3 regions of the Kocuria sediminis genome follow, and region 1 is predicted to be linked to each of the others. Evidence: riboswitches for the same ligand, from Rfam matches in the RefSeq annotation. Region 1 holds a riboswitch; each other region holds the start of a gene.
The links. Region 1 has a riboswitch for S-adenosylmethionine ahead of GMA12_RS15735 (LLM class flavin-dependent oxidoreductase). Riboswitches for the same ligand answer to the same signal wherever they lie in the genome.

Region 1 (9,359 bases):
CATTGAACGTGCTCCGCGGGCCGCCTGGCAAATCGCTCCGCGGGCCGTCATGGTCGAAAACGGTGGCACGCCGCGCCCTCGTGCCGCACCATGGACCCATGACGAGCCGGAACACCCCGACCCGGGCGGACCTGGTCCGCGACGCCTGCACGGCGTTCGCGGCGGTCCTGGACGGGCTCGGGGACGACGACTCCTGGGCTCCCACCGGCTGCCGCGGGTGGTCGGTGCGGGACCTCGCCCACCACTGCGCCGCGGATGCGGTGCGCGGTCTGGTCGCCCTGCACACGCCCACCACGGCCCGCCCGGATCGGGACGCCGCGACCTACTGGGCGGACCGGGGGGTGGACCCCGCGGCCGCGGCCGAGGACCGGCGCCGCACCCGGGCGGCGGCGAGCCTGTACCCGGACTGGGAGGAGCTGCGGGGGCACTACCGGGAGTCGGCGCGGGCGCTGGTGCACGCGGCGGAGCGCTGCCGGCCCGGCGGGACGGTCCGCACCCAGGGCCACGTGCTCCGGGTCGACGACCTCCTGAGCACCCTGGCCGTGGAGGCCACGGTGCACCACCTGGACCTCATCGAGCACCTGGAGGGCTGCCCGGGGCCGGCGGTGGACGGGCTCGCCGAGGTCCGCCGGGTCCTCATCGACCTGTGGGAGCGGGAGCCGCCCGAGCACTGGAGCGACGAGCACTTCGCCCGGGTGGGCACCGGCCGCGCGGCCCTGCCCGCCCAGGACCGCGCGCACCTGGGCCCCGAAGCCGACCTGTTCCCGCTCTTCTCCTGACCCATCCCTCCTGCCCTCCCGCCGGGATCGCACGTGTCGGCGACCCGTGCGCGGTGGCCGGGACGTGCAACCTCGGGACATGGTGGGGATGCGTGCGGGACGTGGGCGGCGGGTTCGTGCCAGGGTGGGGGCATGAGCCGCAACGACCCAGCCGTGATCGACCGCCTGATGACACAGTCCGGACGGTGGGCCGTGGTGGGGCTGACCGGGAACACGGCCCGGCCCGCGCACTCGGTCGCCAAGCGCATCCGGGACGACCTCGGCATGACGATCGTCCCGGTCAACCCGAAGGGCGAGGTGGTGCACGGTGAGCCCGGCTTCCGCACGCTCGCCGAGGTCCCGGGGCGGATCGACGTGGTGGACTGCTTCGTCAACTCCCGCCGCGTCGGGGCCGTCGTGGACCAGGCCATCGCCGCCGGCGCCAGCGCCGTGTGGCTGCAGCTGGGCGTCGTGGACCACGCGGCGGCGGACCGCGCCGCTGCCGCGGGACTCGACGTGGTGATGGACACGTGCCCGCTGATCGAGCTCGGGGCGCGGCTGCGGCGCGGCTGGACGCTGGACCCGCGGCGCTCGCCGCCGCTCGCCCCGCCGGCCTGACTCCTCCCGCGGTCCTTCCGCGAGTTTCCGTGATCCTCCCGTGCACCGGGTGGACGAGGGGTTGCCCCGTGTGCGGGGGGAGCCGCTAAGCTGGTCCGCGACGACGATGACGAGTCCCGACGCGAAGCTCTGGCTGGTCGGGCGGCAACCCTCTCCCGTAGCGGGGTGCCCCAGATGAACATCGGGCCGCGGCGCACTCGCCCCGTGGCAAGTACGGCGCCCACGAGTGCGTCGGACCCGCGAGCAGGTCTTCACGACGCACGGGCGCGGGTCGATGATCGACCTGGGAGGTCCCTGTGAGCAAGCGCATCGCCCTGAACGCCTTCGACATGACCTGCGTGGGGCACCAGGCCCCGGGCCTGTGGAAGCACCCGCGCTCCCGCGCCGACGAGTACAACACCCTCGAGTACTGGACGGACGTCGCCCAGGTCCTGGAGAAGGGCCTGTTCGACGCGATGTTCCTCGCCGACGTGGTCGGCTACTACGACGTCTACCGGAACTCCGCGGCGCCGGTGATCAAGGACGCCACCCAGATCCCGGTCAACGACCCGTTCATGCAGATCTCCGCGATGGCGGCCGTGACGAAGCACCTCGGCTTCGGGGTGACCAGCGCGATCACCTACGAGCAGCCGTATCCGCTGGCACGGAAGTTCGCGACCCTCGACCACCTGACCAAGGGCCGGATCGGCTTCAACGTGGTGACGTCCTACCTGAAGTCCGCGGCCGAGAACCACGGGCTGACGGAGCAGATCTCCCACGACGAGCGGTACGAGATCGCCGAGGAGTTCATGGAGGTCTGCTACAAGCTGTGGGAGGGGTCCTGGGAGGACGGTGCGGTCAAGCGCGACCGCAAGAACGGGGTCTTCGCCGACCCGTCCCTCGTGCACCCCATCCAGCACCACGGCAAGTACTTCGACGTGCCGGGCATCGGGCTGACCGAGCCGTCCCCGCAGCGCACCCCGCTGATCTTCCAGGCCGGCGCCTCCTCGCGCGGGCGCGCCTTCGCCGGGCGGCACGCGGAGGCGGTGTTCGTGGGCGGCATCCGCCCGGACCTCACCCGCGTGGTCACCGACAAGCTGCGCGACGAGGCCGAGGCCCAGGGCCGGGGGCGGGACGACCTCAAGATCTTCGCCATGCTGCACGTGATCGTCGACGAGACCGACGCGAAGGCCGAGCAGAAGCGGCGCGACTACGAGCAGTACGCGGACGCCGACGGCGCCCTGGGTCTCGTGGGCGGCTGGTCCGGGGTGGACCTGGGCCGCTACGACGAGAACGACGTGCTGGAGTACATCAAGACCGACTCCATCCAGTCCTTCCTCACCCCGTTCACCACCGCGGACCCGAAGAAGAAGTGGACGGTCAAGGAGGTCGCCAAGCACATCTCGATGGGCGGGATGGGCGTGCCGATCGTCGGGTCCCCGCAGACGGTGGCCGACGAGCTGGAGCGGTGGATCGACGACGGCGGCCTGGACGGCATCAACCTCGCCTACCACGTCTCCCCGGGCTCGTTCGAGGACTTCGTGGAGTGGGTCGTGCCGGAGCTGCAGAAGCGCGGCCGCTACCGCACCGCCTACGAGGGCACCACGCTGCGCGAGAACGTCTACGGCGCCGGACGGACCAGGGTGCTCGACACCCACCCGGCCGCGCGGTATCGGGGCGCCTACGCCGGCAAGCCGTCCGCCGCGGACACCCCCGCCCGCGATCTCGTGTCCTGACGCACTCGGGGTCGCGGGCCCCGCGCTCTTCCACCGCGTGCGGCAGCGCAGTACTCTGGTGGTACCAAGCATGCTTTCCATGAACGTCCGCCGCTCCGGTCCCACACCCGGATCACCGCAGACACGAAGGAAGCGAGGCACCACCATGACCACTCCCGCCGCCCGGCCGGACCACCGGACCGCGCACCGCTCACCTGTCCAGACCGCCGCTCTGCTGTACGGGGCGGTCTTCCTGCTCGTGGGCGTGGCCGGCTTCATCCCGGGCCTGACCACGAACTACGACCAGCTCATGGCCGCCGGCCACCAGTCCGAGGCGATGCTGCTGGGCGTCTTCCAGGTCTCCTGGCTGCACAACATCGTCCACCTGCTCTACGGTGTGGCCGGGCTGGCCCTGGCCCGCTCCGCCGCCGGGGCCCGCAGCTTCCTGCTGTGGGGTGGGCTGGTCTATCTGGTCCTGTGGATCTACGGGCTGCTCGTGGGCCCGGAGTCGCCCGCGAACGTCGTGCCGGTGAACACCGCCGACGACTGGCTGCACCTGGTCCTGGGCGTGACCATGGTGGGCCTGTCCTTCCTGCGCCGGGACACCCACGACCGCAGCGCCACGCGCAACACCACCGGCCCGGCCTACTGACCGCTCCGCCGCACCGACAGCGCGGTGCGGCCAGCAGGTCCGCACAGCAGGCCCGCACGGCAACGGCTCCCCCGCCTCGGCGGGGGAGCCGTTGCCGTGCGGCGGGGCCGGTCAGCCGGCCGGGGCGGCGCGCCAGCGCAGCAGGGCCGCCACGTCCGTGCTGTCCGGCAGGGCTCCGGGCGGCACGAAGACCGGGCGGCCGTCGGTCAGCACCGCGGCGCGGACCAGCGCGGCGTCGGCAGGTACCCGGCCGAGCACGCGGGCGCCCACGGCCTCCGACTCCGTCACGGCGACCCACGGCTCGGCGTCCAGCGCGAGCAGCTGCTGCTCCGCGTCCAGGTGGGTGTCGTCGATCAGCAGCGTCTCGGCCTGCGCCTGCTGGAGCGCCGAGACCACCGGCTCGATCCCGGACACCGCCGTGGGGTCCGGGCGGCCCTGCTGCTCGGCCAGCCGCTCGAGCAGCTCGTGCTGCCGGTGGGCGATGACCTCCGCGACGCGCCCCTCGACCTGGTGGCCGAAGTCGGCGGACTGGCTGCCCTCGGCCCGGGTGTTCGCGTCCACGACGCTCACCAGGGCACGGGTGGCCTTGGACAGCTGCTCCTCGACGAGGCCCCGGGCCCGCAGGTCCCCGGCCAGGACGACGAGCTGCGCCCCGCTCTCGGCCACGACCTTGTCGATCTGCTCGGCGACCTGCTCCGTGTTGCGCCGCCACACGTCCTCGGTGTGCCGCTGCCAGCGTCCCTGCGACCAGCCGCCGCCGGGGAACTTCTTCAGGTGCTCGGTCTCGCCCTCGATCTGCTGCTCGTCCAGGGCGCGGGCGCGGCTGGCGTACTCCAGGCAGATCTCGCCGCCGTCCCGCCCCACCTCGGCCACCACGTAGGGGAAGTCGTCCGGACGGTGCCGGAACAGGGGGGTGAGGTCGGGCACCTCGCCCACCTCGAGCACGCCGCGCCCGGCCAGGGGGCCGGGGAGGACCTCGTTGATCTCCACGGCGCCGTCGCGCACCAGCAGATAGCGGCACACCGGGTCCGGCACGCCCTCCGCCGGGCGCACGGCGGCCTCCACCGCGGCGAGATCGGCCTTGGACGCCCCCTGCTGCTCCAGCTCCCGGCAGATGTTCTCCGGCAGGACGTCGATCGCGTGCAGCGAGTCGACCGTGCCCGTGCTGATGTCCGTGTACACGGTGCACCAGGGACCGGTGCTCTTGAACAGTTCGGCATAGCGGTGGAATCGACTCGTCATGATGGACAACTCCTGCTGTTGAGCGGTGCTTCCTGTGGTGCAGACCACGTTATCGGACGCCCAGGGGGCTGGGAACAGCGGCCGGGCCGAGTAAGGTCGGACGCACGCGACCGGTCGCCCGACCGGTGGCTCCATCGGTCCCACGACGCAGGAGGCAGCCATGAGCGACGCACCCGGTTCGAGCAGCGAGTACAACGAGGCCGACCGGCTCGAGCAGTCGATCGACGCCGAGCCGCCCGAGATGGACGACCAGGACGTCGAGGCGTCGGCGCACACGCCCGACCGCTCGGAGGCGTCCTCGCTCGAGGCGAATCCCGCCGACCTCGAGGAGCAGGACCGCGAGGTCACGCTCGAGGAGCCGGCCGAGGGGTCGACGCTCGAGGAGATCTGAGCCCCGTGCCGCGTGCGGGCCCGCCCGGCCGTTCCTGCGGACGGCCCGCGGCGGGCGCCGCCGCGCCGGGCGCGCGGCTCAGACCGCCGACCAGCCGCCGTCCGAGGGCAGGACGACACCGTTGACGTTGGACGCGTCGTCGCTGGCGAGGAAGACGACGACGGCGGCCACCTGCTCCGCCGTGGCGGTGTAGGGGACGTTCTGCAGGAACGCTCCCATCCGCCCGGGGAACAGATCCGAGTCCATGGGGGCCTCGATGCCGGTCGCGGTCGCGCCGGGAGCCACGGCGTTGGTGCGGATGCCGTCGGCCGCGTGCATGAGGGCGGTGTTGCGGGTCAGCCCCACCACCGCGTGCTTCGAGGCCGTGTAGGCGGCGCCGGCGGCGGAGCCGCGCAGGGAGGCCTCGGAGGCCACGTTGACGATCGCCCCTCGGCCGGAGGCCCGCAGCAGCGGGATCGCCGCCCGGGTCAGCCGCATGACGGCGACGACGTTGACGGCGAAGACCCGGTCCCACGTCTCGTCGTCGACCTCGGCGACGGATTCGAACCGGTCCATGATCCCGGCGTTGTTGACGAGCACGTCCAGCCGGCCGTCCGCGGCCGCGAGCACCCGGCCCGCCGCGCCCTCCTCGGTGAGGTCGGCCACCACGGGGAACAGCGGCAGGAGGGGTTCGTCCGCCACCAGGTCCTCCAGCCGGCGCGCCGAGGAGTCCACCACCACGACGGTGGCCCCCTCCCGGGCGAGCCGGAGCGCGGTGGCGCGCCCGATCCCGGAGCCCGCCCCGGTGACGACGGCGGTGCGGGCGGTGAAGCGCTGGTCGTCCACGGTGGCTCCTGCTGCTCGGCGGGCGGACGGGGAGCGCCCCCGGGCGGGCCGCGGTGACGCCCTCCCATTCTGGGGCGGAGCGGGTCGGGAAGAACTTCTCGGAAAAAATGTGACCTGCTGCATCCGGCGGGGGGTCCCCGCCGGTAGTACGGGTGCAAGGTCGATCCCGCTTCCGCCAGGGAGCCCGTTCAAGGAGCACACACCATGCGCAAGACCCTTTCCGCCGCCGCAGTCCTCGGCCTCGGTGCCGGCGCCCTCACCATGACCCCGGCGTTCGCCGCCGAGCACGCGGAGCTCTCCGTGCTGCACGGGGTCCCGGACACCGTCGTGGACGTGTACGTCAACGGCGAGCTGACTCTGGACGACTTCGAGCCCGGCACCCTGGCCGGCCCGCTGGAGCTGCCCGCCGGCAGCTACGACCTGGCGATCACCGCCCCGGACGCCGCGGACGCCTCGGCGCCGATCATCGGCCCCGTCACCGCGGACCTGCAGACCGGGACGAGCTACACGGCCGCGGCCCACCTGGACGCGGAGGGCAACCCCACGGCCGCCCTGTTCACCAACGACATGTCCGAGATCGAGGCCGGCAAGTCCCAGCTGACGGTCCGGCACGTGGCCGCGGCCCCGGCCGTGGACGTGCTGGCCGGTGGCCAGCCGGTCATCAGCGGTCTCGAGAACCCGAACGAGGAGTCCCTGACGGTCGACGCGGGCACGGTCTCCGCGTCCGTGGCCGCCGCCGGCACCACCGAGCCGGTCATCGGCCCAGCCGATCTCGAGCTGGCCGAGGGCACCCACAACATCGTGTACGCGTGGGGCTCCCTCGAGGCCGGGAACCTGGCCCTCGCCGTCCAGACCCTCGAGGGCATGGAGCAGGCGCCCGGGGCCGTGCCGGGCGGCCAGTCCGGCCTGGCGGCCCAGGAGCAGGACACCATGCTCACCGCCGGCCTCGCGGCCGCCGGTGCGCTGGGGCTCATCGGCGCCGCCTACGGCGCCCGCCGGGTGCTCGCGGGGAACCGCCGGTAGTGAACCGCCCCGGCAGCCACGGCCCGGGCGCGCGGCAGGCTGCGGCCCACCGCGCGCCCGGGCCCGCCACTCCCGGCGCCCGTCGTCGTCGTCTGGCGGCGGCGGGTGCCGGGGCTCTCGCCTCCGTGTCCCTGCTGGTCGCGGCCGCCGTCACGGCCCTCCCTGCCGAGGGCGGGCCCGCGCCGTCGGCGCCCCTGGCGGCGGGTCCCTGGACGGCCCCGGCGCCCGTGCCGGTGCCCGCCGCCGACCCGTCGGAGGACCCTGCGGACGGCACCGCGGACGGCACCGCGACGGCGCAGGACACGGCACCGGACGGATCGGCGGCCCGGGCGCAGGACCCGTCGCCGGCGGGCACGGCGCCGGACCGGATCCCCGACCGGGTCCCCGTCGCTCCCGCCACCCAGGCGCCCCGCCCGGACGTCCCCGCCCCCGTGCGGGTGGTGGTGGACGGGTCGCCGATCGACATGTCCGTGGTCCCCGTGGGGATCGAGGACAACGGCGCCATGACCATCCCGGACAACCACGTGGAGCTGGGCTGGTACCGGCACGGACCGGCCCCCGGATCCGGGGAGGGCGCCGCGGTCGTCGCCGGACACGTCGACACCCTCACCGAGGTCACGCCGATGGCGCGCCTGAAGGACGTGCCGGTCGGGGCGGAGGTCAGGGTGGAGCGCGCGGACGGCAGCGTCCAGCGCTACCGCACCGAGTCCGTCCGGCACATCCACAAGGAGTCCCTCGCGGACGCGGACCTGTTCCGCCGCACGGGCGAGCCCGTGCTCCACCTCGTGACCTGCGGCGGGGAGTGGCTCGAGGAGATCGGGGACTACGAGGACAACGTGGTGCTGAGAGCGGTCCCGGTGCCCTGAGGGACGGGAGGATGTGATGTCCATGACCGGATGGCCGGCGTCCACTAGGCTGGGCGGGACGCACACGCCCGGGTCCCACCCGGTCGCCCGTCACCACGACCTCCGGCCCACGAGGAGCCCTTCGCCGATGCCGCCGCCGCCCCCGGAATGGGGACCCGAGCTCGACGCCGCGTTCGCCGCGGGGGACGAGCAGGCGCTCAGCGCGGCCTACCGGCACTGCGCGGGCGTCATCCGGGGCCTCGCCGTCCGGGCCCTGCGGGACGACACGGCGGCGGACGACGTCGTTCAGGAGGTCTTCATCCGGGCGTGGAAGTATCGGTCCGGATACCGCCCCGAGCAGTCCTCGGCCCCCGCGTGGCTGATCGGCATCGCGCGCAACTGCATCGCCGACGCCGCCCGGACCGCCGGCCGGGAGGCGGAGCGCCGGCAGGCGGACGCCGTCCGGTCGGACCGGGAGCCGCGGCACGAGGAGTCGGACCTGCTCGTGGACCGGCTCGTGGTGCGGGCGGAGGTCGAGCGGCTGGGCCCGCCCCGGTCGACGATCATGGCGCTGGCGTTCTACGAGGAGCTCACGCACCAGCAGATCGCGCAGCACCTGGACCTGCCGCTCGGCACGGTCAAGAGTCATCTGAGGCGCGGCCTCATCAACCTGCGGACACGATTGGGAGACGGTCATGGCACACCTGAGTGAGGAGTCGCTGGCGCTCCTGGCTCTGGGTGAGGCCGGAGACGCCCAGGCCCAGGAGCACCTCGCCGCGTGCCCGGAGTGCGCCACGGAGCTCGAGGCCCTCCAGCACGTGGTGCAGGCCGCCCGCGCGCGACCGCCCGCCCCCGCGGCGCCGGGGCCGGAGGTCTGGGCCGCCATCCACGCCGAGCTGGGCCTCTCCGACGCGGTCGCGGCGGATCCGCTCGCCGGCTCCCGGGCCGGCGGCCGGCAGCGCGCTGAGGACGACGCCGCGGGCGGCGGGGACCCCGCGCCCGCCGACGACGACGGTGGCCGCGGCGGGGCGACCGTCGTGGACCTCGCGGCCCGCCGCCGGCGCGGGGTGCCCTATCCGCTGGCGGCCGCCGCGGCCGCGGCGGCGCTGCTGGTGGGAGGCCTCTCGGTCTGGGGCGCGCAGCGGCTGGGCCTGGAGCCCGAGCCCACGGTGCTGGCCACCGCCGAGCTCGAGCCCCTGGCCGGCTACACCGCCCGCGGCTCGGCCGAGGTGGACGAGCGGCCGGACGGGACCCGTCAGCTGGTGGTGCGCACCGACCCGGCCGACGTGGAGGGCTTCAAGGAGGTCTGGC
Region 2 (9,359 bases), on a different contig from region 1:
CGTCGTGGCGGTCTCCAACCTGCAGCGCCAGGTGGTGCACCGCACCGCCGACGTCGGCCGGCCCAAGACGGACTCCGCCGCGGAGGCCGTGACCGCGCTCAACCCGCTCGTGCGGGTGCGCACCCACCCCTGCCGGCTCAGCGCGGACAACGCCCTGCAGATCCTGAGCCAGTACGACCTCGTCCTGGACGGCGCGGACAACTTCGCGACCCGCTACGTGGTGAGCGACGCCGCCGCCCTGACCGGGATCCCCTGCGTGTGGGGCTCCATCCTGCGCTTCGAGGGACAGGTCAGCGTCTTCTGGGCCGGCCACGGGCCCACCTACCGGGACCTCTATCCCGAGGCGCCGCCGGACGGGGAGGCCCCCAGCTGCGCCGAGGGCGGGGTCTTCGGCATGCTCCCCGCCACCGTGGGCGCGGTGATGGTCACCGAGGCCGTCAAGCTGATCACCGGCACCGGCGAGCCCCTGCTCGGGCGGGTGCTGCTGCACGACGCCCTGGCCATGACCTGGCGCGAGATGCGCCTGACCCCGGACCCGGACGCCGCCCCGGTCACCGCCGTCGCCGAGCCCGAGGCCGTCCGCCCGCCGCCCGGCGGCGGGGCCGCGCCCGCCGAGACGGTCGGGGCGGCCGAGCTGGCCCGGCTGCTCGAACGGCGGGCGCGCGGGGAGGCGGCCTTCGTGCTGGTCGACGTGCGGGAGGACTGGGAGCGGCAGCTCCTGGCGATCCCCGGTGCCGTGCCGGTGCCGCTCCAGCAGCTGCTGGACCGGGGGCCGGACGCCCTGCCGCCGGAGGCCCGCGGCGCGGACCTCGTGCTGCACTGCAAGGCCGGCGCCCGCTCGGCGAAAGCCCTGGCCGCGCTGCGCCCCTTCTACGCCGGGCGGGAGGAGCGGATCCGCCACCTCGAGGGCGGGGTGCTGTCCTGGGCGGAGCAGGTGGAGCCGGACCGGCCTCGATACTGAGCCGGTCCACGGCTCTCCCCGTGTTCCGGCCGGGTCCCTACACCACCCGGGAGGAGATGACCGTGTGTGACGTCCCCGTGACGGACGATGACATGGGACGGTCATCAGGTGGCTCCGCACCCCGGCTCTCTGGTGCGATGTCGTGCGTCCCATTCAGAGCGGCCGAGAGATCTGGCTCGACGACGCCGCAGCAACCCGTCCTTCGCAGGGGTCAGGGTGCTAAGGCCAGAACCGATGGAGATCCCGGATCTGCAGTTGCCCCGTGACCTCGGCGCCCCGGCGCTGTCGTGACCGGGCCCGCCCCTGGCGCGACTGGACGGCCGGCACTCCTCGGTGCGACCGAGAGGACCACCGCATGACCCGCACCACGGACGAGAGGACCCCCACCCGTCCCGGCGCCGGCACGAACTCCGCCGGCCTGCCGGGCGACTACGCCGGGCTGACGGAGCACTTCGGGCCGCTGTTCGCCGAGATCGCCGCCGGCTCCCTGGACCGGGACCTCCGGCGCGCGCTGCCCTACGAGGAGGTCGGCCGGCTGGACCGGGCCGGGTTCGGCGCCCTGCGCGTCCCGGCGGCCCACGGCGGTCCCGGGGTCAGCATCGAGGACTTCACCCGGCTGCTGGTCGACCTGGCCGAGGCCGACTCCAACATCGCCCACCTCTACCGCTCCCACGCCGGCTTCGTGGAGTCCCTGCGCTTCCTGCCCCGGGAGATCCAGGACGTCTGGTATCCGCGGGTGCTGGCCGGGGCCACCGTCGGCAACGCCTCCACGGAGAAGGGCGGCAACGCCCTCGGCACGCTGAACACCGTGCTGCGCCGCACCGCGGAGGGGTGGGAGATCACCGGCCGGAAGTTCTACGCCACCGGCTCGATCTTCTGCGACTACACCCGCGTCTCGGCCGCCCTCGACGGCCGGGACGGGCGCCGCTTCGCCGTCGTCGCCACGGACGCCCCGGGGGTCACGCTCGAGGACGACTGGGACGGCTTCGGGCAGAAGCTCACCGGCACCGGCACCGCGGTCTTCGACCGCGTGCGGGTCCCGGACGACGCCGTGCTGGACCGGACCGCCGGCAGCGCGGAGGCCGTCCACGAGGCCGCCTTCTTCCAGCTCGTGCTGCTGGCCGTGCTGGCCGGCATCGCCCGCGCCGCCCGGCGGGACGCCGCGGAGACCGTCGCCGGCCGCCGGCGGACCTTCAACACCGGGCTCGGGCTGCCGTTCCGCGAGGACCCGCTGATCCAGGAGGCCACCGGCCGGATCTCCGCCAAGGCCTTCGCCGCCGAGGCCGCCGTGCTGCACGCCGCCCGCGCCCTGGACGCCGGGATCGCCGCCGCCGCGGCCGCCGGCGCCGACCGGCCGGAGTTCCCCGGAACCCTCCCGGCGGCGCTGCACGAGTCCGAGATCGCCGTGGAGCACGCCCAGGTCACCGTGCCGGAACTGGCGCTCGGCGCGGCCCAGGACCTGTTCCTCACCGTGGGCGCCTCCGCCACGTCCACGGCCAAGGGCCTGGACCGGCACTGGCGCAACGCCCAGACCGTGGCCACCCACAACCCGATCGCCTTCCGCGCCCGCGCCCTCGGCGACTACCTCATCAACGGCACCCTGCCGGAGGGCCTGAACGCCATCGGCGACGCCAGGACCAATGCCACTGCCGACGCCACTGCCGACGCCGACCGAACCCCAGGAGCCTGACGCATGACCACCACGACCACGACCACGGCCGCGGCCGCCGCGGGACGCACCAGCGTCGTCCACGGCAAGAAGCGCGTCCTGGCCTCGGCCTTCGCCGGCACCACCATCGAGTGGTACGACTTCTACCTCTACGGCACCGCCGCCGCACTGGTCTTCAACGTCCAGTTCTTCCCCATGGCCACCGAGCTCGGCGGCATCGTCGCCTCCTTCGCCACCCTCGCGGTCGGGGTGATCGCCCGGCCCCTGGGCGGGATCGTCGCCGGTCACCTGGGCGACCGGATCGGCCGCAAGGCCCTGCTGGTGGCCTCCCTGCTGCTCATGGGCGTGGCCTCCACCCTGATCGGCCTGCTGCCGACCTACGAGGTGATCGGCTGGTGGGCGGTCGTCGGGCTCGTCGTCCTGCGCATCCTGCAGGGCCTGTCCGCCGGCGCCGAGTGGGGCGGGTCCGCGCTGCTGAGCGTGGAGCACTCCCCGGCCCGGCACCGCGGGTTCTTCGGGTCCTTCACCCAGATCGGCTCCTCGGCCGGCATGCTGCTGGCCACCGGGGCGTTCTTCGTCGTGCAGCACGTCATGAGCGAGGAGCAGTTCGCCGCCTACGGCTGGCGCATCCCCTTCCTGCTCTCGGCCCTGCTGGTGGCGGTCGGGCTGTGGATCCGCCTCGGCGTGGCCGACGCCCCGGAGTTCCTGGAGCACCGGGCCTCGGGCAACGTGGCCGCGGCACCCCTGCGGGAGCTGCTGCTCCACCACCGCCGCCCGCTGCTGGTCACGATCGGCCTGCGCCTGGCCCAGAACGCCGTCTACTACCTGGTGACGGTCTACATGCTGACCTACCTGCGGGACGTGCGCGGGGACAGCGCCTCCGGCGTGACCGCGGTGATGATCGCCTCGGCCATCGGCCTGTTCTCCACCCCCTTCTGGGGCTGGCTGTCCGACCGGGTGGGCCGCAAGGTCGTCTCGGTGACCGCCTACGCGGCGATCGGCGTCTTCGGCTGGGTGCTCTTCGCGTTCCTCGACGCCGGACCGCTCGCCCTGCTGCCGCTCGTGGTCGTGCTCGGCATCAACCTCGTGCACGACGCGATCTACGGGCCGCAGGCGGCCTGGTTCGCCGAGCAGTTCCCCGTGCACGTGCGGTACTCGGGGGTCAGCTTCGGCTACCAGGTCGGCACCGTCCTGGGCGGCGGGCTGATGCCGATGATCGCCGCCCTGCTGTTCGCCGCCGGCGGGAACACCCCGTGGCTGATCGCCGGGTACCTCTCCGGGCTCTCCGTGCTCTCCGTCGTCGCCGCCCTGGCCGCGAAGGACCCCGCCCGCGAGCAGCGCGGCACCGAGCTCACCGACCTGCACGCCGGCTCCGCCGGAGCCGTCCCCGACCGCGCTCGGGTCGGCGCCGCCGCCGGGACCCCCGCCGGGACCACCACTGAGAGGACCACCGCATGAGCCGCCCCCTGCTGCTGAACGCCTTCGACATGATGGTGCCCGTGCACCAGTCACCGGGCCTGTGGCGCCACCCGGAGGCCGGGGTCGCACGGTTCGACACGCTCGAGTACTGGACGTCCCTGGCCCGCACCCTCGAGGAGGGCGGCTTCGCCTCGCTGTTCCTGGCGGACATCCCGGGCGTCTACGACGTCTACGGCGGCGGGACCGGGGCCACCGCCCGCGGGGGAGTGCAGTACCCGCTGCTCGACCCGCTCGTCGCGGTGCCGGCGATGGCCGCGGCCACCGAGCGGCTCGGCTTCGGCGTCACCGCCTCGGTCACCTACGAGGCCCCCTACCTGCTGGCCCGCACCTTCGCGACCCTGGACCACTTCACCCGTGGCCGGGTGGCGTGGAACGTGGTGACCTCCTACCAGGACTCCGCCGCCCGCAACCTGGGCATGGACCGGCAGATCCCGCACGACGAGCGCTACGACCGCGCCGACGAGTACATGGAGGTCATGTACAAGCTGCTCGAGGGGTCCTTCGAGCCCGGGGCGGTGCGGGCCGACGCCGAGGCCGGGGTCTTCGTGGACCCCGACCGCGCGCACCCGGTCGGCCACGAGGGCACCTGGTTCTCCGTGCCCGGCCACGCGCTGACCCACCCCGGGCCCCAGGGCACCCCGCTGCTGTTCCAGGCCGGCGCCTCCAAGCGCGGACAGCAGTTCGCCGTCGACCACGCCGAGGCGATCTTCTTCATCGGCAACACCCCGCAGCTCGTGCGCCGGTGGACCGACGGCGTCCGGGCCGGACTGGCCGAGCGCGGGCGGGCCGAGGACGCCGTGAAGACCTTCACCATGGCCACGGTGGTGGTCGCCGAGACCGACGACGAGGCCCACGCCCGGCTGGAAGGGTACCGCCGGCACGTGGACATCGAGGGAGCGCTGTCCCTGTTCGGCGGCTGGACCGGGGTCGACCTGGCCGGTGCGGACCCCGACGCGCCGCTCGAGTACGTGGCCACCGACGCCAACCAGTCCGCGCTCGCGGCGTTCACCTCGCTGTCCCCGGACAGGACCTGGACGGTGCGCGACCTGGCCGAGTTCGTGGCCATCGGCGGCCGCGGGCCCGTCATCGCCGGGGCTCCCGGCACCGTGGCGGACGAGCTGGAGCGCTGGCGCGAGGAGGCCTGCGTGGACGGCTTCAACATCTCGGCGGCCGTGCGACCGGCGGACCTGGAGCGGTTCACCGCGATGGTGTCACCGGAGCTGCGGCGCCGCGGCCTGTTGCCGGACCCCGCGAGCGTCCCCGCCGGCCGGACGCTGCGCGAGGCCCTGACCGGGGCCGGTCCGCGGCTGGCCGACGACCACCGCGGGGCCTCCTTCCGCAGGTGAACCCCCAGGGGTGTCCGCCGTGCCGACCGTACCGATCGAACTGGCCGGATCGGCGGAGAGGTCAGCCGCGGACCTGGGCGGCCTCGTCCTCGAGGTCGTCGAGGACCCACTCCGCCAGCTGTCCGGCCGGGACGACGATCGACGCCTGCCGCAGCTGATCAGGGTTCTCGAGGGACGAGGTCTCCTCGACGGCTTCGGCCGCGAGAACAGCCAGGGCGGCGGCGTAGCCGGCGGCCAACGCCTCACTCCACGCCGGGTGGTTGGCGTAGCAGGGATCGTCGGGGTCCGAGCCGCGTGCCTCCATCCACCGCGCCGCTGCCGCGAGCTCGGGGGCGGGGGGCATGCAGCGCTGGTGCAGCGCCCAGGTGACGTCGGCCCAGCGACCCGACGGGGTGTGGACCATGGGGTAGTAGGTGGCCACCCACTGCGTGGGGGAGTGGGGGTGGAGCTCGACAGCCAGAGCTCGGGGGGCTGAGGGGTCCATGCCGTCCTTCTGATCGCTGGTGGAGGAGCGCGGGGGCGGCCGGGGCTGGACCGCACTGGGGCTCGGGGAGAGCCCGGTGGTGCTGCTCCAGCCTAGGCGCCGAGTCGATCACTATGAAAGCAAGCTGAGCAATGTGACGGCAGGGCGTCCTGTGAACGAGCGAACGCGGACGTCTTCTGCGCACGTCACCGCCGTGCCGCCGAGGTTCTCGGGCCGTGCGGCCTGCGGGCTCCCCGCCCGTCCTGACGCGGCGCTCCGTGGTCGTGCGGGTGATCGCCTGTGGAAGCGCCGCCGAGGTGGGCTCGACCGTCGGAAGCGGCCGCGCCTATCCGTCATGTAGCCAGGTCGCCTTGTCGGGCTCCGGATGGTGCGAGGAAGCTGGACGGGACCGAGGACGGCGGACCACCGCCCACAGCGACCTCGGTCCGGCGTGAAGGGGTGAGACCGTCGTGATCGACCCGCTCGGAAGCCCGGGAGCCGACGGCCCGGGTGGGAACGGCCAGCAGGAGCGTCCCCCGGCCGGCACGGGGGCGACCATCCCACCGGCCACGGACGGCGGATGGGCGCAGGCCGTCTCCATCGATCCGGACTACAGCAACCGGGGCGGGTACCGGGAGGACTTCCTGGAACTGCCCGTGCCGTTGCCGGGCCGCGAGGCCTTCGGTGACGCCGCCTCGGCCGAGCTCACGTACCACCACTTCAGCATCGTCATGCACCGGCCCCGCCGGTTGGCGCTGTTCACGGCGGTGAACATCGACGGGCGGGCCTCGACGCGGTTGCGGCGGGACTCCGATCGCTGGATCGTCGATCCGCGCCTGCCGCCCGGGGAGCAGACCGATGAGGGCCTCTACCGCGACAACCAGCTCGACCGCGGGCACCTGGTGCGCCGCCTGGACCCGGCGTGGGGCCCGCTGGCCCGGGCCGCCAACGACGACACCTTCCACTTCACCAACGCCACCCCGCAGCACCACGACTTCAACGCCGGCCAGACCCTGTGGGCAGGACTGGAGGACTACATCCTCCACAACGCCGACAACCGTGATCTCGCCGTCAGCGTCTTCACCGGCCCAGTGCTCCACGACGACGACCCCCCGTACCGGGGGGTGGCCCTGCCCCGGCAGTTCTTCAAGCTCGTCGCCATGGTCACCACCACGAACCAGCTCACGGTGACGGCCTATCTGCTCAGCCAAGAGGCGCTGCTGGAGGAGTTCGCCGCCCGGGCCGAAGAGTTCTCCTTCGGCGCCTACCGCACCTTCCAGGTGCCCGTCCGCCGCATCGCCGCACTCACCGGGCTCGATCTGGCGGCCCACATCGCAGCCGACCCCCTCGAGCGCCTCAGAGTGACCGTCCTGCCCCGCGAGCTCCTCCGGCCTCAGGACATGCTGCTCGTGAGCTGATCGCCCGCTGGCGCTTCAGCACCACACCGCCGTCTGTCCATGGCTGATGCGGCGCGTGCTGATGCGTCGGCCCCGCCTCACGCAGGACACAGAAGTGATGAGTGGTGTCCGAGGTGCTCACCGACAGGGTGACGTCGGTGCCGGGCACTCTCGCGGTGCGCTCGGCCGGCTACACCTCGATGCTGCGCTCCACCGTGTGCACGGTATGAGAGTGCTGGGCTCCCAACCGGTCGAGGAGGGCCAGGGCCGCCGGAGTCTCGCCACTGGCGCGCAGCGCGAGCAGGGCCTCCCGGTCCCGCCACGTCGTCTGGATCCGCCACGCACCACCTTGCCCCCGGAGCAGTTCTGAGCGGATGAGACCCTCAGGCTGGCGTCCTTCCGTCATCCGGCGGAATCCCTCGATGAGCTCCGGCTCACGCTCAGGCTCGATCACGGTGTCGATCGTCGTCATCACCGCTGCACCCATGGCATCTCCTTCCTGGAGGGGTGTGGCGTGGTCTTCGGGCCGACCACGGCCACTATCCGGCGCCCGTTCGACGGGCACGAACAGAACCCGGAATGACCAGCAGAGCGCGGGACGGGACCGTACACCGGCCCGTGCCCGCAGACGAGCGGTCGAGGCCGGCTGCGCCGGCACCGTCTCACGAGGCGTCGGCGGCGGCTTCCACCTCGGCAACGATGATCTTGCGCATGCCCATCATCGCGGCCATCGCCCGTTGCGCCCTACCAGGGTCCGGGTCGGCGAGCAACTCCACGAGCCGGCGCGGCACCACCTGCCAGGACAGCCCGTACTTGTCCTTGAGCCACCCGCACATGCTCTCCTGCCCGCCGTCGGCGGTGAGCGCCTCCCAGTACCGGTCGACCTCCGCCTGATCGGCGCAGTCGATCTGGAAGGACACGGCTTCGCTGAAACGGAACTCGGGCCCGCCGTTGAGGGCGGTGAAGGGATGGCCGTCGAGCTCGAACTCCACCGTCAGAACCATGTCCGCCGGTCGCGGACCGGCCTCTCCGTAGTGGGTGACATCAGTGATCCGGGAGTTCGGGAACACCGAGATGTAGAAGTTGGCTGCCTCCTGGGCTTCCGTATCGAACCACAGGCAGGGCGTGAGAGTCGTCATGGTGGGATTGTGCGCCGCCGCGCCGAGCGGGGGAAGGCACCGCACGGGGAATGACGACGCCTCGCTGTCAGAGGTAGGGCTGTTGCTCTGGAACTGGGGTGGTCCTACGGTGGCAGGACACCGACTCCGCAGTTCTTGTCCGTGAAGGAGTGCTCTCCATGGCCGCCACCCAGCTGCAACGCCTGGTCCCCGGATCCTGGACCTTCGATCCCGCCCACTCGGAGGTCGGCTTCAGTGTCCGCCACGCCGGGATCTCCAAGGTGCGCGGCACCTTCCGTGAGGTGGACGCCCACCTGCGGGTCGCTGACCCGGTCGAGAACTCGACCGTGCATGCCACGATCCAGATGGTCTCCATCGACACCCGCAACACCGATCGTGACAACCACGTGCGCAGCGCGGATTTCTTCGACGTCGAGAACCACCCGACGATGACCTTCACCTCGACCGCCGTGGCCTTCGACGGTACCGAGGGCACTGTCACCGGTGAGCTCACCATCAAGGGCATCACGAAGACGGTGGAGCTGGAGACCGAGTTCAACGGTGTGGTCGTCGACGCCTTCGGGGTGACCCGAGCGGGGTTCTCGGCCACCACCACGATCTCCCGCAAGGACTTCGGCATCACGTGGAACGCGGCCATCGAGGCCGGCGGCGTGCTGGTCTCCGACAAGGTGACCATCACCCTCGACGTGGCCTTCACCGCCCCGCAGGACAACCCGGAGACCACCGTGGAAGGCCAGGAAGCCCTCACCGAGGAGGGCTGACCCCGAGGATCTCTGGGCTGTGGTGTCACGGACTGCACCAAGAGAGCAACCCTCACCCCGGGTAGCCATGGGGGTGGAGCCGGGGCCCGGGACCATCGACCACCCGGTCCGCTGAGGCGCATCCTGGACCTCGCCATGCCGGAG
Region 3 (9,359 bases), on a different contig from region 1:
TCCCGCAGCAGGCCGCCGCCGAGCGCGGAGACGACGGCGAGGAACACGAAACCGACCGGGTCCATCCGCAGCTGGCGCGCGACCGCCCCGCCCAGCACGCCGTTGGTGAGCACGCCCAGCAGGTCCACGGCGTCGAACACCACGCTCGGATCCGTATTTCCCACGACCACCTCATCCACGGCACACCGACGCCCGAGGGTAGCACCCGGGCCGCTCCCGCCCGGAGGGAGCGCTCAGAGGAAGGGTCGCAGCGGCACCAGGACGGTCTCGGCGAACCACGCCGCGGGGGACCGTTCGTCCCACTGCCCGGCGGTGAGCTCCCGGCAGTTCTCGCTGTCCGCGGCGAAGACCGCCTCCATATCCGCGGCGAAGTCGCGGTCGTGGATCTCCAGGTTGGTCTCGTAGTTGAAGCCCAGGCTCAGCCGGTCGATGTTGGCGGTGCCCACGATCGACCACTGCCCGTCGATGGTGGCGGTCTTGGCGTGGATCATGGCGTGGCGGTAGAGCAGCACGGTGATGTCCTCGGCCAGCAGCGTGGAGTAGAAGCCCCGGGAGAGCCAGTCGGCGAGGACGTGGTTGGAGTTCTCGGGCAGGATCACGCGCACGTCCACCCCGCGCCGGGAGGCCTCGATCAGGGCGGAGAGGATCTGCTGGTCGGGGATGAAGTAGGCGGTGGTCAGGTAGATGTGGTCCGTGGCCCGGTGGATCGCGTCGAGGTAGACGCCGCGGATCGGGTACACCAGGCTGGCCGGGATGTTGTTGATCGCCCGCACCCGGGAGTCCCAGGAGCCCGGGTTCACGTGCGGCAGCTTGGGCCGCCGCGCGGAGGGGTGGTTCCACACCGAGGCGAAGGAGTGGCCGAGCTCGAAGGCGGCGGGCCCGGTGAGCCGCACGTGGGTGTCCCGCCACTGGGTGGCGTAGAGCGACCCGATGTTGTACCCGCCCACGAAGCCGACCTCCTGGTCGACGACCAGCAGCTTCCGGTGCGTCAGTCCGGTGGCCTGCAGCGGGCTGAGCAGCAGGCGCGGGCGCAGCACGGGGAACCGGTAGACGTGCACGTCGGGGTGGAAGCGGTAGAAGGAGTGCGGGACCACCAGGTTGCCGAAGCCGTCGTACATCACGTGCACCTGCACCCCGCGGGCGGCGGCGTCGTTGACGGCCTCCAGGAAGGCCCGGCCGACCTCGTCGTCCTTCCAGATGAAGGTCTCCAGGAGGACCTGGCGCTGCGCGCCCCGGATCGCGGCGAGCATGTCCCGGTACAGGTCCTCACCGTAGGTGTACACCGTGGTCCCGGTGTCCGCGACCGTGTGCTCGAAGGTGCCGGGCCGCGGGAAGCCGGAACGCTTGGCCCGCTTCCGGCGCTTGATCGCGTCCGTGGCCACCAGGGTGGCCACCACCGCTGCCTGGACGGCGACCATGCCCACGGCCGAGCGGACGGCGAGGGAGCGGAGCATGCGGGGACCCGTGGCGCGAGGGGACGTCATCTGCAAAGCGTACCCGGGGCGGCGCGGGCCGGAGGGTGGCCGCACGAGCGCCGCTCCCGTTCCGCCGCGCGTGGTCGTGCTGACCGCGGACGGCACGCCTCTGCCGGCCAACGAGGCCGCCCTGCGCCGCCTCGCCGACGTCACGGTGGTGACCCGCGAGGGCCTGGCGGGGTGCGGCGCCGGGTGCACGGCCCGTTCCGAGGCCCCCGACGTCGGCACGGTCGTCCCCGCGGCCGAGCCGGCCGATTCTGGGCGATGGACGACGTGCACGCGTCCGCGCACCTGTGCGGTGACGTCGAGGGGTGGCGGGACGAGCTCGCGGCCCAGTTCGGGGACAGCCTCCGGCGGTGGGCGGCCGGGGAGCCGCTGCGGCACGCGGTGGACAAGGCGGCCGGCTGCGTCCGGTCCTCCTGAGAGGCGGGCCGGGGCCGCGGCGAGGGAGCGGCCGGCCCGCGGGGGCCGAGGTGGCCGACCGGTGGATCCGGTCTGCGCCTGGACGGGGTCCTCGGCGTCCCGGCGGCCGGGGTGGTGGGGAACGGCTTGTGGCGAGGGCGGAGTGCTGTCAGGCTTTTCCTGTGCCAGGCCCCGACGTCCCGTGGCGCGGAACCGTCACCACGACCGACCGGAGGTGCGCGTGAGCACGCCGCTCCCGGCCACACCGGCCGACCCGTCCGGGTTGGCCGAGATCGCCGACGCCGTCGTGGGGCTGGGCGAGCAGCTGCGGACCGTGACCGCGGACGCCCTGGTCGAGGCGGTGATCCGGCAGGCGGTGCAGACGCTGCCGGGGGCGCGGTGGGCCAGCATCACCACCCTGCGCCACGGCACGTTCCGGACCCTGGCCGCCACCGGCGAGCGGGCCCTGGAGGCCGACGCCCTGCAGTGCCGGGTGGGCTCGGGCCCGTGCGTGGACGCGGCGCTCGAGGACAGCGTGCACCGCTCCGGGGACCTGGCCCACGACGCCCGCTGGCCGGAGTACGGGGCGCAGGTCGCCCGGGAGCTCGGAATGCGCAGCGCGCTGGCCTACCGGCTGACCCTGGTCGCGGACCCGGACCTGGTCGCCGCGCTGAACCTGTACTCCGACGTCCCCGACGCCTTCGACGCGCAGACCGAGTGGGCCGGCACGATGCTGGCCACCCACGCCGCGTGGGCGGTCTCGACGGCGCTCACCCAGGAGCGGGCCGAGAACCTGGAGCTGGCGCTGCAGTCCAACCGGGAGATCGGCACCGCCATCGGGGTGCTGATGGCCCAGCACAGGCTCACCCGCCAGCAGGCGCACGAGCTGCTGCGCCTGGCCAGCCAGGACAGCAACCGGAAGATGGCGGACATCGCCACCGAGGTCGTGGACACCGGGGAGCTCTCGCTCCCGCGCCGGCCCGGCCGTCCCGCACCGGGGGCCCGGGCGGACTGAGCCGGCAGCGGCGGCGGAGGACCGTGCCCGGCGCCGCCCCGGAGCGCCGCCGGCGCTCGCCGGGCCGCGCCGGCAGCGGCGCGCGTCCTCCTCCGTGAAGCGCCCGCCGCAGCGTTCCCGCGGCCGCGGCCGCGCCCGCCGACCGCGCCCGGCGCGGGCGACCACGGGATCTCCGTGGTCGCCCGCGCCGGGCGCCCGGTTCCGCCGTGGTCAGGGGCGCGAGCCGTGCTGGACGATCAGCGCCGGCCCCGCCGGCTGCGCCACCCGCTCCCGGGCGGTCCGGGCCGCCGCCACGAGGTGCTCCAGGGAGGCCTTCGTCTCCTCGTAGCCGCGGGTCTTCAGCCCGCAGTCCGGGTTGACCCACAGGGTCCGCGCCGGCACGTGCTCCAGTGCCCGCTCGAGCAGCTGCTCGATCTCCTCCTGTCCGGGCACCCGCGGGGAGTGGATGTCCCACACGCCGGGGCCGATGCCGCGGGAGAAGCCGGCGGCCTCCAGGTCCGTGAGCACCTCCATCCGGGAGCGGGCCGCCTCGATGCTGGTGACGTCGGCGTCCAGGCCGTCGATCGCCCCGACGACCTCGCCGAACTCGGAGTAGCACAGGTGGGTGTGGATCTGGGTCTCGTCCCGCACGCCCGAGGTGGCCAGGCGGAACGCGTCCACCGACCAGCCGAGGTAGGCCTGCTGGTCGGCACGGCGCAGCGGCAGCAGCTCCCGCAGGGCCGGCTCGTCGACCTGGATGATCCCGATCCCGGCGGCCTCCAGGTCCGCGACCTCGTCGCGCAGCGCCAGCGCCACCTGCCGTGCCGTCTGCTCCAGCGGCTGGTCGTCGCGCACGAAGGACCACGCGAGGATCGTGACCGGGCCGGTCAGCATGCCCTTGACGGGACGGTCGGTGAGGGACTGGGCGTGGCCGATCCACGGAACGGTGAACGCCTCGCCGCGCAGCCCCGGGCCCTCCCGGCTGACGTCACCCCACAGGATCGACGGGCGGGTGCAGCGGGAGCCGTAGGACTGCACCCAGCCGTGCACGGTGGTCGCGAAGCCGTCCAGGTGCTCGGCGAAGTACTGGACCATGTCGTTGCGCTCCGGCTCGCCGTGCACGAGCACGTCGAGCCCGAGCTCCTCCTGCAGGCGCACCACCCGCTCGATCTCCTCGCGCAGGAACCCCTCGTACTCGGCGTCCGGAAGCGCCCCGGCGCGGTGCCGGGCGCGGGCGGCGCGGACCTCGGCGGTCTGCGGGAAGGAGCCGATGGTGGTGGTGGGCAGCGGGGGCAGGGGACCGGAGGCCGTGAAGGACCGGCCCTCCTGGGCGGCGCGGCGCACCGCGGCGGGGGCGCGGCCGATCTCCGCCGAGGTCAGGGACGCGGCCCGCTCGCGCACCGCCGCGTCCCGGACCCCCGGGGCGTCCTCGCGGGAGCGGCGGGCCGCGGCGGCCTCCGCCAGCCGGTCCGCGACCGCCCCCCGCCCCGCGGCGAGACCGCGGGCCAGGGTGACGATCTCGCCGACCTTCTGGTCGGCGAAGGCGAGCCAGCTGCGCAGCAGCGGGTGCAGCCTGGTCTCCTCGGCCACGTCGTGCGGGACGTGGAACAGGGAGGTGGAGCTGGCCACGGCGACCCGGGCGCCGGCGCGGGCCAGGTCCTCCAGCTCACCGAGCCGGCCGGCCAGGTCGGCCCGCCACACGTTGCGCCCGTCGACCGCCCCGGCCACGAGCACGGGGGCGCCCTCGCCGGCGAACAGCGCCAGCTCCGCGGGGGCGGGGGCCGCGCCCTTGACCAGGTCCAGGTGCACGGCCTCGACCCCGCTGCGGGCCAGCGGGCGCAGCAGGGCGCCCGGGGAGCCGTAGGAGGTGGTGACGAGCAGCCGCGGCCGCCCGGGAACGGCCGTGAGCGCCGGATAGGCCTCCTGCACGGCCGCGGCGAGCCGCGCGGCGGGCACGTCCTGGTCGGCCACGAGCGCCGGCTCCTCCAGCTGGACCCACGGCGCCCCGGCCGCGGCGAGCTCGCCGAGCAGCTGGGCGTACACCGGGAGCAGGTCGGCGAGCCGCTGCAGGGGGTCGAAGCCGGCGGGGGCGTCGTCGTCGGCCTTGGCCAGCAGGAGGAAGGAGACGGGGCCCACGAGGACGGGACGGACGGTGAAGCCGTTCTCGGCGGCGCGGCGGACGTCGGCCACGAGCCGGCCGGCGGAGGCGGTGAAAGGGGTCCCGGGGCCGATCTCGGGGACCAGGTAGTGGTAGTTGGTGTCGAACCACTTGGTCAGCTCCAGCGGTGCCCGCCCGGCGTCGCCGCGGGCCAGCACGAAGCTGCCGTCCAGGTCCAGGCGCCCGTCCGCCCCGGCCAGGTCCGCGAAGCGGGACGGGACCGCCCCGAGGGCCACGGTGGTGTCGAGGACCTGGTCGTAGAGGGGGAAGGCCGCGGGCAGGGACGCGTCCTGCGCGCCCAGGCCCAGCTCCACCAGCCGGCGGTAGGTGGCCAGCTGCAGCTCGCCGGCGGCCGCCTCGAGCTCCTCGCGGGTCGAGCGCCCGGCCCAGTAGGCCTCGAGGGCCTGCTTCAGCTCGCGGCGCCGGCCGATCCGGGGGTACCCGGTGATGGTGGCGGCGGGGAAGGGGACGGCAGGGGTGGTCGTGCTCATGGGTGTGCTCCTCGGCAGATCTGGGAAAAGGTACGGGCGAAGGTCAGGGGAAGGGCCCGGGAAGAGGCCCGGGCCACGAGGCGCGGACGGGGCCGGCCTCCCTCGCTGCTCAGGCGGGCAGCAGGTCCGGCAGGGCCGCCGGCTGGTGGGGCACGCGCGGCAGGTCCACACGCTCCAGCAGGTCCAGGGCGGCCCGGTGCTCGTTGAAGGTGTAGAGGTGCAGCCCGGGCGCCCCGGCGTCGAGGGCCGCGCGGGCCAGGCGGGTCGCGAAGGCCACGCCCGCCCGGTGCCGCTCGGCGGGGCCGGCGGCCTCCTCCAGGGCCGCGGCCAGGCCCGGGTGGGGCCGGAGCCCGGCGAGCCGGCACAGCGTGGCCAGCCGCCGCGGCTCCGTGACGGGCATGATCCCCGGCACGATCGGGATCGTCACCCCGGCGGCCCGGGCGGAGGCAACGAGGCGCTCGTAGCGCTGCGGGCGGAAGTAGACCTGCGTGATCGCGAAGTCCGCCCCGGCACGCTGCTTGGCCAGCAGCACCTCGATGTCGTGCCGGAAGGACGGGGACTCGGGGTGCCGGGTCGGGTAGGCGGCCACGCCCACGGCGAGCCGGCCGCCGGCGAGGGACGCGGTGTGGCGCTGCTCGACCTCGCGCACGAGCTCCACCAGGTCCCCGGCGTGGGCCAGCTCGCCGGGCTCCGCGTCCGGCTCCAGGTCCCCGCGCAGGGCCAGGACGCCCCGGACGCCGCGGTGGAGCAGGGACGTGACGGTCTCCTCCAGCTCGGCCCGCGTGCTGCCCACGCACGTGAGGTGCGCCAGGGGCCGCAGGCCGGTGCGGGCCAGGAGGTGGTCCAGCAGCGCCAGCGATCCGGCCCGCCGCGGGGCGTCCCCGCTGTACGTGACAGCGACGTGGTCGGGGCGGGTGGGCTCGAGCTCCTCGATGGTCCGCAGCAGCGTCTCGGCGCTCGCCGCGCAGCGCGGTGGATAGAGCTCGTAGGACAGCGACGGCGGTGGCGCCGTCCGGTCGGGTGGTCGTCTCACAGAACCTCCTGGGGTCACCCCGAGGGAGGGCGCCGGCCGTCCCGGGGTGGACCCGGGAGGCTGCGACAGCTCCATCGGTCCTGGCGGGAGCACCGTTCCGCGGCCCGGTGGGGCTGCGGATGGTTGCTGCGGCGTCGACGAGCCAGGTCTCTCGGCCGCTCTGGATAGATGCAGGACCCATTCCAGCGGGTGCCCCGGGCGGGTGCCAAGCCCGGCGGCGCAGAAGACGCCGGTGCGCCGACTGTGACGGCGGGCGCGTCACGCGGCGCAACATCGACACCGGGCGTCGCGCGACCCACGCGGCGTCAGCGCCGCGCACCGGTTCGCGCGGCGCCCGCCCACGGCCATAATGAGTGTGCCCCCGCCGCCCGGACCCCAGGAACGAGACGTCATGCCCAGTTCGCCCCGCATCGTGGCGGTCGTGCCGTGCCACAACGAGGAGGCCGCGATCGCGAAGGTCGTCACCGACCTGCACGCCACGGTCCCCGGCATCGAGGTCCACGTCTACGACAACTGCTCGACCGACGGCACCGCCGAGGCCGCCCGGCGGGCCGGCGCGCACGTGCGGCACGAGGAGGAGAAGGGCAAGGGCAACGTGGTGCGGCGGGCGTTCGCGGATCTCGACGCCGACGTCTACCTGCTCATCGACGGCGACGACACCTACGACGTGGCCGACGCGCCGCGGATGATCGAGACCCTGCTGGCGGGTCCCTACGACCAGGTGCTGGGGGTGCGCCGCCAGGTCAGCGGCACCGCCTACCGGGCCGGCCACGAGTCCGGCAACCGGTTCTTCAACACCCTCGTCACCTTCGCCTTCCGCCGCCAGGTCACCGACATGCTCAGCGGGTACCGGGTCTTCTCGCGGCGCTTCGTGAAGTCCTTCCCGGCGCTGTCCCGCGAGTTCGAGATCGAGACCGAGCTGACCGTCCACGCGGTCAACGCCCGGGTGCCGCAGACCGAGGTGGAGGTGGGCTTCCGCGACCGGGCCGAGGGCAGCGAGAGCAAGCTGCGGACCTACCACGACGGCTTCCGGATCCTGGGCATCTTCGCCCAGCTGCTCTTCCAGGAACGGCCCTTCCTGGTCACCGGCGCCGTCTCGTGCGCGCTGTTCCTGCTCGGTCTGGTCCTGGGCCTGCCCGTGGTGGTGGAGTTCGCGGGCACCGGGCTCGTGCCCCGCTTCCCGACGGCGTTCCTGGCCGCCTCCCTCGTGGTCCTGGCCGGGGTGTTCCTGCTGATGGGGGTCCTGCTGCACGGGCAGGCGAGGATCCGTCGGGAGACCTCCCGGCTGTTCTACCTGCGCCAGCCGGCCCCGCCGTGGAGCGGCGGGGCCGGGGCGGACCGTCCCGTTCCGCCCGCCGCGCAGGAGCGCCGGTGGGCCCGGTGACCGCGGCCGGCACCGGCGGCCGCCTGGCCCCGCTGCGCCCCTGGCTCCAGGGCCTGGGCATGCTGGTGGTCCTGCAGTTCGCCCTGTTCGGGCTGCTGGTGGTGGGCCAGGCCGTGCCGGACCGGCCCATCGTCGAGCACCTCCTCGCCGCGGTCGAGGACGGCACCTACGGCCCGCACGGCACGATCGACCGGATGGGCACCCCGGCGGACACCTTCACCGAGTGCGTGGTCGCGGGCACGGGCCTGGGCGCGTCCCCGGAGGAGTCGGCGTTCAGCCGGGCCGTCCGGATGCCCCGGCTCGCCACCTGCGGCGGCGGACCGGAGCAGCTCCGGGCCATCGCCGAGGGGGCCGTGCTGGAGGACAACAACTACTTCAAGTACTGGGCCGGCTACACGGTGCTCACCCGCCCGGTGCTGGCCGTGGCGGGGCTGGAGGGGCTGCGGATCGTCTCGGGCACCCTCATGGTGCTCGCCCTGGCCGGGGCGTTCCTCGCGCTGCGCGCCCGGACCTCCACCGCGGTGGGGCTCGCCCTCGTGCTGCCCTACGTCGCGGGGACGAACCTGCTGTCCACCCCCTCGACCTCCTTCAGCCAGTCGATCTCCATCGCCTTCATCTTCCTGTCCGTGCTCCTCGCCACGCTCGGGGCCGCCCGCTCGGCCCGGCTGGGCTGCGCGGGCGCCGCCCTGGGCGCCGCGCTCTTCTGCTTCGTGGACCTCCTGACCACTCCCGCCGTGCCGTGGGCGATGTCCGCCTTCGCCGTGGGGGCGGTGACGTGGTTCCACCGCCGCGAGCTGAGGGCCACGTTCGTGGCGGTGCTCCTGGCCGGCGCCGTCTGGCCGGCGGCCTTCGCCGTCACCTGGGTGGCCCGGTGGGTGATCGCCGGCGCCTTCCTGGGCATCCCGGCCACCGTGGAGGTGGTCCGCCGCAACGTGGGGAACCGGACCGGAGGAGACCACGCGGGGGTCGCGGAGTCCTTCGGGGCGGGGGTGCACGCCAACATCGACTACTGGTGGACCAGGGTGCCCACCGCGGAGCTCGTGCTGGCCGGCTGCCTGCTGGCGGCGGCGGCGGGCCTGGTCCTGGCCCACCGGCGCGCCGGGCCGTCCCGCTGGGCGGCCGCGCTGGTCCTGGCCCTGCCCGCGGCCGCGGTGCCCCTCTGGTACACCGTGCTCAGCAACCACTCCCAGATCCACGCGTTCTTCGTCAACCGCGGGGTGCCCGCCGCGCTCGCCGTCGTGACCGCCGCGTGCCTGGCCGCCGCCGTGCGGGCCCGCCCGGCCCCGGACGCCTCCGCCGCCGCGGAGCGGCGCGAGCCGGCGGCCCCGGAGCCGGGCACGGACGAGCGTCACGATCGGGTCTCGGAGGTGGCCGCCCCGGCTCGCCGGGCGTAGCCTTGAACAACCAACAGGTTGATCAAGG

Region 2: linked by a shared signal. The riboswitch ahead of GMA12_RS16680 (acyl-CoA dehydrogenase family protein) and the one ahead of GMA12_RS15735 (LLM class flavin-dependent oxidoreductase) in region 1 are both predicted to bind S-adenosylmethionine.
Region 3: linked by a shared signal. The riboswitch ahead of GMA12_RS09190 (methylenetetrahydrofolate reductase) and the one ahead of GMA12_RS15735 (LLM class flavin-dependent oxidoreductase) in region 1 are both predicted to bind S-adenosylmethionine.

What each region holds. Positions count from the first base shown of each region.
Region 1 covers NZ_WOGU01000015.1:47,593-56,951, reverse strand. The annotation lists gene GMA12_RS15745 (maleylpyruvate isomerase N-terminal domain-containing protein) at 99-779, shown strand; gene GMA12_RS15740 (CoA-binding protein) at 912-1,376, shown strand; SAM riboswitch class IV at 1,482-1,596, shown strand; gene GMA12_RS15735 (LLM class flavin-dependent oxidoreductase) at 1,673-3,091, shown strand; gene GMA12_RS15730 (DUF4383 domain-containing protein) at 3,237-3,722, shown strand; gene GMA12_RS15725 (baeRF2 domain-containing protein) at 3,834-4,964, opposite strand; gene GMA12_RS15720 (Rv3202a family protein) at 5,125-5,355, shown strand; gene GMA12_RS15715 (SDR family NAD(P)-dependent oxidoreductase) at 5,434-6,180, opposite strand; gene GMA12_RS15710 (DUF4397 domain-containing protein) at 6,385-7,203, shown strand; gene GMA12_RS19615 (sortase domain-containing protein) at 7,203-8,069, shown strand; gene GMA12_RS15700 (RNA polymerase sigma factor) at 8,197-8,760, shown strand; gene GMA12_RS15695 (anti-sigma factor) at 8,744-9,359, shown strand, end outside.
Region 2 covers NZ_WOGU01000019.1:12,272-21,630, forward strand. The annotation lists gene moeB (molybdopterin-synthase adenylyltransferase MoeB) at 1-961, shown strand, start outside; SAM riboswitch class I at 1,108-1,202, shown strand; gene GMA12_RS16680 (acyl-CoA dehydrogenase family protein) at 1,317-2,651, shown strand; gene GMA12_RS16685 (MFS transporter) at 2,655-4,088, shown strand; gene GMA12_RS16690 (LLM class flavin-dependent oxidoreductase) at 4,085-5,455, shown strand; gene GMA12_RS16695 (hypothetical protein) at 5,517-5,939, opposite strand; gene GMA12_RS16700 (DNA/RNA non-specific endonuclease) at 6,389-7,336, shown strand; gene GMA12_RS16705 (antibiotic biosynthesis monooxygenase) at 7,506-7,802, opposite strand; gene GMA12_RS16710 (VOC family protein) at 7,978-8,454, opposite strand; gene GMA12_RS16715 (YceI family protein) at 8,613-9,215, shown strand.
Region 3 covers NZ_WOGU01000006.1:203,647-213,005, forward strand. The annotation lists gene GMA12_RS09165 (trimeric intracellular cation channel family protein) at 1-164, opposite strand, end outside; gene GMA12_RS09170 (phospholipase D-like domain-containing protein) at 234-1,484, opposite strand; gene GMA12_RS09175 (hypothetical protein) at 1,740-1,898, shown strand; gene GMA12_RS09180 (ANTAR domain-containing protein) at 2,119-2,892, shown strand; gene metE (5-methyltetrahydropteroyltriglutamate--homocysteine S-methyltransferase) at 3,103-5,520, opposite strand; gene GMA12_RS09190 (methylenetetrahydrofolate reductase) at 5,630-6,553, opposite strand; SAM riboswitch class I at 6,622-6,724, opposite strand; gene GMA12_RS09195 (glycosyltransferase family 2 protein) at 6,945-7,937, shown strand; gene GMA12_RS09200 (hypothetical protein) at 7,925-9,331, shown strand.